4 regions of the Cytobacillus sp. FSL W8-0315 genome follow, and region 1 is predicted to be linked to each of the others. Evidence: riboswitches for the same ligand, from Rfam matches in the RefSeq annotation. Region 1 holds a riboswitch; each other region holds the start of a gene.
What was found. A riboswitch is a leader RNA that binds a small molecule or an ion and turns the genes downstream of it on or off. The one in region 1 is predicted to bind cyclic di-GMP.
Positions count from the first base shown of each region.

Region 2: it holds a riboswitch for cyclic di-GMP, as region 1 does, so the genes downstream of both, MKY20_RS02355 (hypothetical protein) here and MKY20_RS06210 (EAL domain-containing protein) in region 1, are expected to answer to the same signal.
Region 3: it holds a riboswitch for cyclic di-GMP, as region 1 does, so the genes downstream of both, MKY20_RS26730 (anti-repressor SinI family protein) here and MKY20_RS06210 (EAL domain-containing protein) in region 1, are expected to answer to the same signal.
Region 4: it holds a riboswitch for cyclic di-GMP, as region 1 does, so the genes downstream of both, MKY20_RS05410 (methyl-accepting chemotaxis protein) here and MKY20_RS06210 (EAL domain-containing protein) in region 1, are expected to answer to the same signal.

Region 1 is NZ_JBBOOC010000001.1:1,207,062-1,210,270, forward strand. It holds gene MKY20_RS06195 (DEAD/DEAH box helicase) at 1-622, shown strand, start outside; partial or broken gene MKY20_RS06200 (double zinc ribbon domain-containing protein) at 630-809, shown strand; gene MKY20_RS06205 (ComF family protein) at 939-1,316, shown strand; cyclic di-GMP riboswitch class I at 1,390-1,476, shown strand; gene MKY20_RS06210 (EAL domain-containing protein) at 1,527-3,209, shown strand, end outside.
Region 2 is NZ_JBBOOC010000001.1:435,929-439,137, reverse strand. It holds gene MKY20_RS02360 (DUF4317 domain-containing protein) at 1-991, opposite strand, end outside; cyclic di-GMP riboswitch class I at 1,396-1,482, shown strand; gene MKY20_RS02355 (hypothetical protein) at 1,598-1,966, shown strand; gene MKY20_RS02350 (hypothetical protein) at 2,022-2,732, shown strand; gene MKY20_RS02345 (methyl-accepting chemotaxis protein) at 2,784-3,209, shown strand, end outside.
Region 3 is NZ_JBBOOC010000003.1:189,664-192,872, reverse strand. It holds gene mnmH (tRNA 2-selenouridine(34) synthase MnmH) at 1-557, shown strand, start outside; gene MKY20_RS26735 (helix-turn-helix domain-containing protein) at 738-1,061, shown strand; gene MKY20_RS26730 (anti-repressor SinI family protein) at 1,351-1,497, opposite strand; cyclic di-GMP riboswitch class I at 1,528-1,616, opposite strand; gene MKY20_RS26725 (hypothetical protein) at 1,785-2,051, opposite strand; gene MKY20_RS26720 (DUF5658 family protein) at 2,186-2,392, opposite strand; gene MKY20_RS26715 (LPXTG cell wall anchor domain-containing protein) at 2,504-3,209, opposite strand, start outside.
Region 4 is NZ_JBBOOC010000001.1:1,014,171-1,017,379, reverse strand. It holds gene MKY20_RS05420 (YwqG family protein) at 1-141, opposite strand, end outside; gene MKY20_RS05415 (hypothetical protein) at 162-566, opposite strand; gene MKY20_RS05410 (methyl-accepting chemotaxis protein) at 678-1,607, opposite strand; cyclic di-GMP riboswitch class II at 1,668-1,751, opposite strand; gene MKY20_RS05405 (alpha/beta hydrolase) at 1,897-3,209, shown strand, end outside.

The sequences.
Region 1 (3,209 bases):
CTCTATGATCTATTTAACTGCCACCCCCAGTCAAAAATGGCAAAATGAATGCCGCAGCGGAAAAAGAAACTTTGTCACTATCCCGGCTAGATATCATCGTCATCCATTGCCTGTACCGGCTTTCAAATGGTGCGGAAATTGGGAGAAATCCCTAAAAAAAGACAAACTCCCGTCTGCAGTTACCCAATGGATCAAGAAGAGGCACGACAACCAGAAGCAGTGCCTGCTCTTCCTTCCAAAAATCGATAAAATGGAAAAAGTCCTTACCATCCTTCGTAAAACCTATCCTAAAATCCAAGCTGTTCACGCAGAAGACCCCGATCGAAAAGACAAAGTCCAAATGATGCGCAATAAAGAGATTCCCATGCTTTTAACAACGACCATCCTGGAAAGAGGAGTTACCTTCCCTAATATTGATGTAGCAGTATTTGGAGCAGAAGACCGTATTTTTACCGAAAGCGCTCTTGTTCAAATTGCCGGCCGTGTTGGAAGAAGCTCTGAATACCCGAAAGGAGAAATCACCTTTTTTCACTACGGCAAAACCGAAAGCATGGTCAAGGCGCAAAAACAAATACTCAAAATGAACACTGAAGCCAAAAAGAAAGGACTGATCGACCATTAACTGCTTAATATGCCATGAAGAAATCCTTTCAGCTGTCAGCTGGACAACTCTCTGGTCGCGGCCAAAAGACAATCATTTATGCCAATGCTGCACCGATAAACTCCCATTTATCAATGGCGATGCTTGCAGTAAATGCAGCCGGCCCTTCAGTAACATAGATCCTCAATTTCGAAAAGGGAATCTATGCGCAGATTGTCTAAGGTGGAACGGGGATCCAGAATGGTCAGGGCAGCTTCTGAAAAACAATTCCCTTTTTATATACGATGACTTTCTGAAAGAAACTATAGCCCGCTATAAGTTCCGGGGCGACTATATTTTGTCGAGAGCTTTTTCTCCTATCATTAGGGAAAAGCTGAGTACCGTGGAATTCGACTATCTCGTCCCAATCCCTCTAAGTCCCCAAAGGATTTATGAACGAGGCTTCAATCAGTCTGCCGCACTCATCCATGAGGCAGGCTTTACCGTGACGGAACCGCTGCAGCGAATTCACTCAGAAAAGCAATCTAAGAAATCGCGAATGGAACGAATTCATTCGCACCAGGTCTTCCAGCTGCAAAATCTCAATATCAAGAATAAAAAAATTATCCTAATTGACGATATCTATACTACCGGCTCAACTCTATATCATGCAGCGAAAGTTCTTAAAGCAGGGGGTGCTGCTTCAGTCTGCTCGGTTACATTAGCAAGAGGATAATGGATGGAATTAATTACAAGTTGATGTTTTTGATCTGGATAGTTATTAGGAAAATAATCCTATGTTAAAATATTCTAATCCAGGGCAAATTTTACGAAAGTAAAAGACGCAAAGCTGCGGGCCTAAAGCAGGTTTCTGCCATGGCAGCCGGGCTGCACAGAAGAAGAACTATTTTCGTTTGCCTTTTTTTATTGGAAAGGATGTTTTGAAGTGGACGAAATAAACTCACAGGATGGTGAAAACACCACTAAAGATATTGCTGAATATAACAGTCAGCAATTGGAATTGACGAAAATAAAAAATAACCTGAACCAGGCTCAGAAGATCGCAAATATTGGGAGCCTGGAGTACGATATTGAAAACGATAGAGGGTTTTGGTCAGATCAGCTGTTCCGGATATTTGGGCTAAAGCCTCAAAAAGGTTTTTTTCCGGACTACAAAATGTATTTGAGTTATCTGCATCCAGACGACCGGCCGGCTTTTGAAAATCAGTTTACTCGACTGTTAGAGGAAAAGGACAGTGTGGATCTGATATGCCGGATAATTAGGCAGGATGGAGAGGAACGGTATATTCATCATCGTGCGGACTATTTTGCAGGAGAAAGCGGATCACCGAAAATCGTTGCAACGATTCAGGATATAACTGAAAAAAGGCGCATGGAAGAGAAGCTCTATGAAAACGAGCGGAAAATAGGACAAATCTATGAAAATCTTGATGTTGGCATTTATTCCGCCGATTTAATAGAAAGAAAGGTATTTCATTTCTCCAGAGGAGTGGAAGGCATTTTCGGGTACACAGCCCGTGAGCTGATTGATAATTTCGATTTATGGGACGAAGTGATCCATCCTGATGACCTGCAAAGTCTGGAAGCCAATCGGGTAAATCTTATACATGGGAAGAGCGTTCGCTGCCAATATCGTATCTTCCATAAATCCGGTGAGCTTAGATGGGTGAATGATCATAGTATCCCCTATTTAGATGAACGAGGCCAACTTATCCGGGTTGATGGCTTTGTAACAGATATAACAGAACAAAAATGGCTTGAAAAGAGAATGAGGCGTATGGCATTTTATGATCATTTGACCGATCTGCCAAACCGCCGGTACTTTGATCAGAAGCTGCAGAGCCTTATTGAAGACGATGAACAACAGAATTTCGCTGTCTTGTTCTTTGATCTGGAACGGTTAAAGCAGATTAATGATACCTTTGGACATTCCTCAGGAGATGAACTTCTTAGGCTTGTTTCACATAGAATTAAGGAGAAGTTAAATTCAGTCTGTTTTTCAGCAAGAATTTCCGGTGATCAATTTGCAGTTATAATGGAATATATCCAGGAAAAGGAGGATCCTGCGCAATTAGCAGATTCCATTAATCAAATTTTCTCTGAACCATTCCACATCGACAGCTTTGAGCTTAATATTACCCCATCTATAGGCATTAGTTTATATCCGGATAATGGAAGAACAGCTGATGAATTAGTCAGAAATACGGAATCTTCCCTGTACCATGCCAAGCAGAAAGGGAATAATAGATTCCAGGTTTACCATCCTTCCATGGATATTGAATCTTATAAGCTTTTTACCCTTGAACAGGATATGAGAAAAGCCATTCAAAATGATGAGTTTTTTCTTGAATACCAGCCAAGAGTTGATACGAAGACCGGCAAAATAGTAAGTGCCGAAGCTTTATTAAGATGGAATCATCCGGAATGGGGCAGAGTTTCCCCTTTGGAGTTTATAACAGTGGCAGAGGAAACCGGTTTAATCATAAATATAGGTGAATATGTGCTAAGGAAAGTATGCAGCCAGATTTATTCCTGGAAGGAAAAAGGGTTATCGATTGTTCCGATATCCGTAAATATCTCTCCGCTGAGCTTCTTGAAAAGTTGTCTT
Region 2 (3,209 bases), 770 kb from region 1:
TGGGCAGGACGCTGGTTGCCTTTATTTCATATTTGTCATCATCGATGATTTTTTGATAAGCGGATTGGACCTTTTCTGAATTAATATCTTCGAGACCACTCACTTTTAAAACGCGTTCTACGTCTTTGGAATCCAGCTTCGGCGGTTCATCCTCTTCGTTTTCCACGATCATACGGTTAATCTCTTCATATACGTTGGAAAGGGTTGCTGTGCTTAGCTGATCTCCTGTTACGTCTTTAATAATTTCCTCAAAAACGATTTTATCATCCTGCGCCGTCATCGTTTCTTCCCCGTTTAAAACGTCCACTATGAACTGGTAGTCGGGCTCATGTACCTTGCCTGCTGAATACAAGACGTGATTGACATCAGCTGCATGATCGGTAAAGCAAGGAAATAGAAACCCTGAAATGGGAGCCTTGAGGTTGATAATCGGATCAACGGTAAAATGATATTTAAATTCCTTTTCTACATAGTCAAAAAGCAATTCTTTCTTCGGTTCTTGAGTGTTATTTATGCTGCAGAGAATAAAGGGATGAGAATAAACGGCATCCCGTTCACTTTCCTCGGCTTCTGCGTTGCGGCGTTTCATTGGCTTAAGATACTCCCCGCGAATGAATGTAACGACAATATCCTTTTCATATTGCCGGATTCCCAGCATTTTGCCGACTATCTGAAGCATTTGATCCATCCAGCCTTCAGCATCACTGCTTAGCAATCCCTGATGCAGGATGAGTTGACTGCTGTTTTCGGCATCCCTCTGAAACTTTAATTCAAAGAGCTTTTCATCCAATTGGCCGCCAAGCAGCTTTTTGAAGTTATCCATAAATAGCTCCTGCTGATCCTGGTCCAGCATTTCAAAGGGCTGGCTTTCATAATGATAAATCTCACTTGATTCCTTCATAATATAGACATTAAAAATATCTGAGATCTTTAGTAAGTCATTATTTAATTTAAATTGTTTCCGAATCTGTGCGATGTCTTTTTTGTTCACAGTTAAATCCACTCCTAAGCTGCCCAATATGCATATTTACTAGAATAACAAAATACATCAGCTCTATAAATTATTTCTTTTATTTTCGCTTTTTTGAAAAGGGATACGTTAATTAAATTTGGCTGGAGATTTGAGAAGCATGAAGTTGATTTTTACCGGCCGAATTTGCGCTGGCGAGGTGAATGTAGAATGCTGATATTTTGTTAACATAAAGGTATTTAATTGAGGCCTCTCATAAGTTGACTAAACTTATGGGAAGCCTTTTTTATTTCTTTAACATGGGGACATACTCTTCCAGATAAAATTGGATGCAGAAATAAAAATTACAAGTATCGACAAAAAATGGCAAGTTCTTTATAATAGTATAGTAAAATATAATCGTGAAATTAGTCCTATATTCAATAAAATTGAAAAGGCAAACTTATCGAAAGGTAAGGACGCAAAGCTACGAGTCTAAAATCCTCCAGGGTAATGACAGTCGGGTTGCCAAGGATAATAAAGAACGTTTATTTGGCTATCCCTGTCTATTTGGGGATAGTCTTTTTTTTTGGACACCTTTTAAATAGCTGCAAAAATGATGGAGAATACAGGCAAAGGAGATCAGCGATGATAGTTGTAGATAAGAAAAAATACAAAATGGCCATTAATGAGGCCGCAAAGGAAGTTCATGTACAGGTTCATGGGTTAATGAGAGAGGAGGATGCGGAAGGTTATATGATAGATTTACAGGATACGATTAGTAAGGTATCAAGGCAAAGTTATACATTTGTTGTAGACGGGACCCATCAAACACCTGTCCCATCAAAGGTGGTTCCACAGCTTGAACAGACAATGCAATTTTATTCTTCATTGGGATTTAAGGATATTCTTGTAGTAAAACCGTCATCTAAAATTGCGCAGGTGCAAATCAGGAATGCACTTGAGAGAATTGAGTTCTCAGGTACGTTTGTTGATAAAGTGCCTCATGGCATCTAATGTTCGTGACAATGATTAGGGGATCATTATTTTACATTTGAAAGGGAGTAAAGAAGTGCAAACAACACTAGAGCTATATACATACGAAATTATAAAGAAGGATCAGCCAGAATTAATTGTGAAAGCAGCTGATTGTCTGGCTCGAACATTCATAGGAGTGGAGGTTGCAGGGAAATGGGTTCAGGAGCCAATGGTAGGACAATTGAATATAGGCTATGAGGATTTCTATCAATTTACCAAGGATTATTTAGACTCTACGATTGAACAGGGATATTGCGCAGTTGCAAAGGATGCTAATCATAAAGTTGTCGGTGTACTTGCGGGAGATACAAATGCACCTGAGATAATCGGAGAAGACATATTTGAAGGTTCTTTTTATGATATGAATGTAATTCTCCGTGTTTTGGAAGATGTAGATAAACGTTTTATGGAAGATTATAAAAAACAGAATGGACATGAAATCAAGGATGGAGAACTATTACACCTTTTCATGTTAGGCGTAATAGCTGAACATAATCGTCATGAAATTATTCAGCAGCTAGGAAATAGATTAATCGCAAAAGCATCATCCCAAGGATTAAAGGCTGTTTTAGGTGAAGCAACCAACCCTAAATCAATACGGGTCATGGAAAAATATCATAATATGAAAAAATATAAAGATACTGAAGGAAATTATATTGTCCATAAATATCAGGATAATAATAAGCTGAGTGGTATTCCTGCAAATGTAGCAGATGGAACATATATCCTAATAAAAGAGCTTTAAATTACATATAAAGTCTAATTTAATTAAATAGATGTTAGGGGATTTATTATAATGGAAGCGATTATGCTAGGCATCAATATTATTTTAATGGGAGTATCGGTGTTTTTTGCCTATCGATACTTTTCATTAAAACACCATCTCCATATTCATAAGGAAATAATAAATGGAATGGAAGAATTATCAGCAGGTAAAATTGCAGCGAAGGTTGATGAACGAAGCTCTAAACATGCTGTATTTAATGGGCTAATCGACTATTTCGGCCTTGTAAGGGAAAAGTTTTTTTCCTATTCAAAAGATGTTCATGAAAAAGGTGAAAATCTTACTGAAGTCGGTGAATATGCTTCTGAAAAAGCGGATATTGTTAGAGCGGCAATTGATGAGGTAGGCAGAGGGTTGACGAAACAATTGGCAGCAACAGAAGAAAGTGCTGCATCTATGGAGGAAATGACACAGGCTATCGAAGATCTATCCGTGAGA
Region 3 (3,209 bases), on a different contig from region 1:
TTGAAGAAATGGCAGGACATCGCGGTTCAATCTTCGGATCCTTTGGCATGGGAGACGGCAGCACACAAAAAACATTTGATGCACTATTGTATCAATCCCTTTCTGAGGTTAAAGGTTCCCCTTATATTATTATGGAAGCTGAAAGCAAGCGAATAGGAAAGGCTGTTCAGCCGGACGAGCTTCTTGATACCAAAAAAACTGGTATTCATATTGATATGTTTGCCAGCATGGAGTCCCGTGTGCAGCGTATCCTCCGTGACTATGTGGAACCTTATCAAAGAGAAGAATGGTTCAAGCCGAAAGTGGATGAAAGCCTTGTGTTTATTAAAAAACGTCTGAAAGATACTGAAATCCGCGAGCAGCTGGATGAATCAGCTGAAGCAGAAAACTACGAGCTATTTATAAAGCTTTTATTAGAACACTATTACGATCCGCGCTATGCTTTTAAACAGCATGACTATGAAGGCCAATTCCACCACGTAAATGCGGATGATGTGGAAGCTGCTGCACAGCAAATTATTCACATTATTGAAAACCAAAATGCTCCCGTCCTCTGACGCGGAGCATTACTTTTTGCGAGCGACAAAAGATATATTTTTATAAATCACAGATAACTAACTATTTAAACCGGTTGACACTGTGGTATGATGGTAATAATATTGAACAAATCGTTCTTAATATGGAACTAGATATATGATATAATCCTATTACATACAAAATAAGGTGTGTGGTATACGATGATCGGTGATCGTGTAAAAAAACTTCGCCAGGAAAAGAAAATGTCCTTATCCGAGCTTGCCGACCAGGCCGGTGTGGCAAAATCATATTTAAGCTCGCTTGAGCGCAATCTGCAAACTAATCCATCGATTCAATTTCTTGAGAAAATCGCAGGTGTTCTGAATGTTCCCGTGGACCATCTGATCCATGAGCAGATCAACAAGGAAGACCTCGATTCAGAATGGATGAAAATTGTAAAGGAAGCGATGGAGTCTGGTGTTTCTAAGGAGCAATTTCGGGAGTTTTTGGATTTTAATAAGTGGAGAAGCGGACAAAAATCATAGATGCAATGAGCCTGAAGGTACAGGCTTATTTTTTTTGCAAAATTAGGATCCTTTCTCATAGTGTGTTGTTTTTGCTTATTATTCTGCCCGTTGATTTCCGCTGCGGGAACTTGCTTTCCGCGGGGAGGAACGGGAGCCTCCCGCAGGAGTCAAGTCCCCTCCGCTCCAATCAACTCAGTAAATTAAATCAATTTATTAAATAGCAACAAACTTTACGAAAACAGCCAAAATAAAAAGCATTTCCGTATATAGAGATACCTCTAACAGAAATACTTAGCAATACCGGATATTAGGCTTCCATCAGAAGCTCTTTGGCTTTGTTATTATGTAAAAACTCTCTAATTTCTTCCTTTTGCAGGCCTAGGTTCTTTGCTTCCATAATTAACTGCAGCCACTCCAAATCAATTCCTTCGACCTTTACATTTTGCTCCGTCAAAATTCTTCCCCCCAGGATACATATCGTATTCCAGGCAACCCAGCCATCGTAGTATCATCCAATACCTTAGACCCGTGACTTTGCGTCCTCATCTTTCAATGAGTTTGCCTTTTTCTGCGCCTATCGGCTCAAAGAAATTTTTACCATAAATGTATTCTACTATGGCCGTATTGCTAACGTTGTCAGATTTTGTAATTTTTATTAATTATTTTAATATTAAATTAATTTGATTTTCGACAAATTTCTAATTGATCTAGGTTCTTTTGATTACCTGTACCCCTCATCTTTTAAAGGAAGTTGTTATTAATGGTCGAACTCTTTTTTGAGTAGTAGGAAAGTCCGATTCTTTTTCTGAAATTTTTGCTGATTTGTTTTATTGAATCGGTATGCGGATTTATACATTTTTTAAAGGTCGTGTGGACTGGTTCGAGGGTCATAGCATTCAGAAAGACTTCATCCGTTAAATTAGATCCGCATATCGGGCATAGCCAGTCACCCGATTCACTGCTGCTGTATGAAGGCTTGTGGCATTTATTGCAGTTCTTTCGGTACATTTTCAGCCTCCTTATTTGACTAAGAATAGTATTTTTACTCTATCGGTTATTAAGATAGATCTTCATAAATCCATAAAACATGAAGTACTAATATGAATGAATAAAAATAAGCTGCACCTCTTCTTTACCTTGGTTTACGTTGGAAAATTAGTCGAAGTTGAGTTTAGAATTAAAAAGCCTGAAAAAACAGCTTTAACAGAAAGAAATAATAGGGGTTCTATAGTATATAGAAAATCCATTATTAGATTCACTTCTTCAATCAGCCATAGTCTAATTCCAAAGAACGTCAAGAGACTATCCAGAAGATTAATGAAGGCAAGATACTGCAGATTTTTTTTCATAAGTTCACCGCTTAATGAGCAGCTATTTGATTATATTCATTAATTGCTTAAATAAGTTCTAAACACGAATTAAAATTAAGGCCTTAAAGAATCAGTTCCTCAGGCCTTAATCTAAGTATCACTCCGAAGCCTTCTATAACGCCATAATAAAATTACGCTTCCAGTACTTAAAAATAGTGCACCAATAAGTAATAAATTATAATTATTAGTTGCGGTATTTGGGAGCTTATTCACTTTCTCTGGAATTACCGTGGCATCTGTTGATGGTGGTGAAGTATTAGTTCCCCCTCCAGAATTATTATCTCCTGATCCGGGAGTCTCGTTGTCGGTTCCAGAATCACCTGTTGCTTCCGCAAGAAAAATGATTTCAACCTCTGCGGCGGAATTTTGAAATTCATTTCCCAAATGCTCTGGCATTGTTACTTGGAAAAATAAAGTTTCTTCTGTCCCCTTCCCTAATTCTCTGGGAGAGAAGCCTTTAAAATCCTTAAGTTTTCCTTCGTAAAGCATCTTTGTATCTTTCTTAACCTCAAGCTCTAATTCCTCAAAAAGTCCTTTAATAGACTTCGATTTTCCAATGTTAGAAGTATATTTAAAATCTTGATTGCCATCATTTTTTATCGTTATATTTCGCGGCATCCAGTCGCCTGGTTTTAGGTTTTCTACTTTAAATAGGTATCTATTTGAGTTATCTAAGTTCGTATTAATATCAATTTCCTTGTCCAGTGCTATTGCAGTTTTGTTTCCAAAAACAATTAAGAAAACAAAGCTATATATAATAAATATTTTTATAGGTTTTGCCAGCAAACTTTTAACT
Region 4 (3,209 bases), 190 kb from region 1:
GGGCTTTCCTCCGAACTTGCTTTCATAAAGTGTGGTCTCCCCTCTTTCTGCATGTATGCAGACAAACGATTTAACTGTTTTTTCTAATTCGCTCCGATGTTTTTCAAATTCCTTAGGCAGCTTTAAAGATTGATTTCCCATACTTTTTCCTCCTGTTTCTCTTAATTGGTAAGTTCATCCCAAAATTCAGCTATCCATTGTTCTAACTCCGTTGTTATTTCTTGTGAAGATTCATCCAGAAGCTCCCCAAACAACTTGCTTCCAGGGATTTTTTTCGATACCGGCATTCCAAGAAAAAAGTATTCGCATTCCCAAATTTTAATGATTTTTACATCTATGAGATCCCCTCTTTTATCAGAAATCCCCAGTGAAATGGAGGAACTGTATCCAGGCTGGAAAACATCTCTGCCCTCCTGATTAAATTCAGCCTCGAGTTTCAGGCCTTTCTTTGAAAAAGCCGCTTTATTCTCTCTTAGAAGCTTTTCAATTTGTTCTTTTAGTTCCTTTTCAATTCTATGAATCTTCCCCTTTAACTCTGAAGTGAATGTCCTGTGGAAATATTTCATAAAAACATCTTCTCTCATCAAAAATAAACAGAATATATGTAAATTCGCCAGCCTCATCCATTCTTCCTATCTGCAGAAAAAAAGAGCTGCTATAAAGCAGCCCACATTTTCCTATAAAATACTCTTAAAACCCTTCGCCTGTTCATCCAGCTTTCTTGCAGCTTCCCCGATATCTTTAAAAGCAGATACAGCATGTTCATTATGAACCTGGTTTTCACTTATGCCTGACTGTGATTGCAGAGTTGCGTCACTAATTTTGTTGATTTCATCTGATATTCCTTTGATGTGGGCACTGACTTCCTGGATGGAGTCCTGCACCCGGTTTGCGAGCTTTCGCACTTCTCCGGCAACGACGTTGAAGCCTCTGCCATGTTCGCCGGCACGTGCTGCTTCAATAGCTGCATTTAATGCCAGGAGGTTCGTTTGGGCCGCGATTTCACGGATTGTTTTTACGATGCTGCCGATGGATTGTGTCTGTGATTTGAGAGAATGGAGAATTTCCAGGTTCCCTTTGGACTCATAAACGAGCTTGGCTATTGCCTGAGCTGCCTCTTTGCTTCTTTCAATTCCAGCTTTTGCTTTTTCACTAAGGGCTTCTGACATTGCCTGAAGCTGGAATGCTACCTGCGCTGTATTCGTTTCCCTTTCTGTAATATCCGTAGCAACCTTTACAACACTTTCTACACTGCCATCATTCCCAAATACCGGTGTGTAAGTCGCTTCGAGCCAGATAAGATCTCCTTGCTTGTTCACACGCTGAATTTTTTCCTGAAAGCTTTTGCCATTGCGCAGATTTCTCCAAAGCTCCTGATATTCCCTGCTGGCGGCAAATTCAGGGGTGCAAAATTGCTTATGCATCATATTTGGCATTTCTTCTGCACGATATTTGACAGTGCGGGCAAAATTCTCATTTGCCCACAGCACTTTCCCGTTACTATCAAATTCAATCATAGCCAGAGAATTTTCAATTGCAGCCAAAACAGCTTCTTTTTCAAGAACCTGTGTGCTTTTAAAATGACTAGGCTTATAAGTTGTAAGCATGCTCTTCCTCTTTTCAAAAAAGGTTGTCAGAACATATCCCTACAAGGGGACTGGTCCCATGTAAGTGCTGGCCGGTTGCGCTACTAGCTCGAATTCATTAAAGCGCCCATATCTACTTGAATTCCCATTGCTTCCAACTTGTCCCGCATGTAAGGCTATAGTACTAGCATCGGTCAGTCATCACAATTCTCAATGCTCTGCTTTCATTTATACTGAAAATTCAAATAATTAATTACTAAGACCCATGATTCCCATAATTAGTAAAAGTAGAATAGAACTGTAAGAGATTATGCAGAAGGGATTGATTTATCTGAAAAATAAGCTAATTGCGTTATCACTGGCATCTGCTTTAAGCTTTTCACTTTTTCCGGAAAGAAGTTTTGCCGAGCAAACTGCTGCGGAAAACCAGGCCATAATACCTGGTGCGCATACAGTAACGGAACAATACTTTGATGGTGTGAACAACAACTGGCTGACCACCAAGAATCCCCTCCAATATCAGCAGGCGACCCTTTACGGAAACATCGGTCTTGCTCCTTATCTCTGGGGAAATGCCGAGGAAGGAACCGGATGGCATCAAATGTATAAGCCTTCTTCTGTAACGGGAACACAGGTAAATGGTATTTTTGAAGATGCCCAGTTTGTCATAAGGGTTCCGGATCACTGGAATGGCCGGCTGGTTGTTTCGGGAATCCCGGCTACAAGAAATGAAACATCAACCGACCTGCTTTTCAGCGACTATGTCCTGGAAAAAGGATATGCTTTTGCAGCGATTGATAAAGGCACCCAGGGTGACGCTGATTCAGCTGATCCATTTGCAAAAGTAAAGAATGCCTTAGCCGCTGAGGATGATAGCGTAGCAGAATGGCACCAGCGGTTCCGGCAGGTTACGAAAGCCGCACAGCGATACTTAGTCAGCCATTATTCCGATGGTCTGATCGATCCGGCAGATTCTACTGACCCGGCGAGCGATTTAGTATCGGCAGTGCATAAAATTCCTACATATGCGATGGGAATTTCCAATGGCGGATACGTCGTGCGCTATGCCCTTGAAAATGACCATCCAGAGAAGACTGGCGAACCGCGTCTTTTTGATGGAGGAGTTGATTGGGAAGGCGTGTTATGGACGGAAGAAAAGCCAAATTTAATCAGTTCTCTGACCACCGTAGTGAATCATGCGGAGGAAGCTTTGTTTGGAAGCGGCAAAATAAAGCAGAAAGCGATTAAAGAGCTATACAAAGCTGGATTGCCCAAAGGATCGGAAAAACTATGGGCCTATCATGATCAGGTATACTGGTTTGTCTCGCTGAATATCTATCGGGACCATTTCGATCCGGAAGCCCCAGGCCGTACCCATTGGAGCAATTACCTGAACTTTGTTAATGGCGTGAGAGACCGATCCTTTGATTCTGTCTTTGAAGATTATAAATATGTGACCCGTCCAAAAGAAGTGAAAGAAAATATTAAGGAAGTGGCCAATACTGGAGATATAGATGTGCCGCTCATCTCTTTCACTGGTTCCCTTGATTCGCTGATATTCCCGGATATTCATGCAAAGGGATATCAAAAGCTGGTCAAGAAAGCCGGAAAGCAGGATCTGCA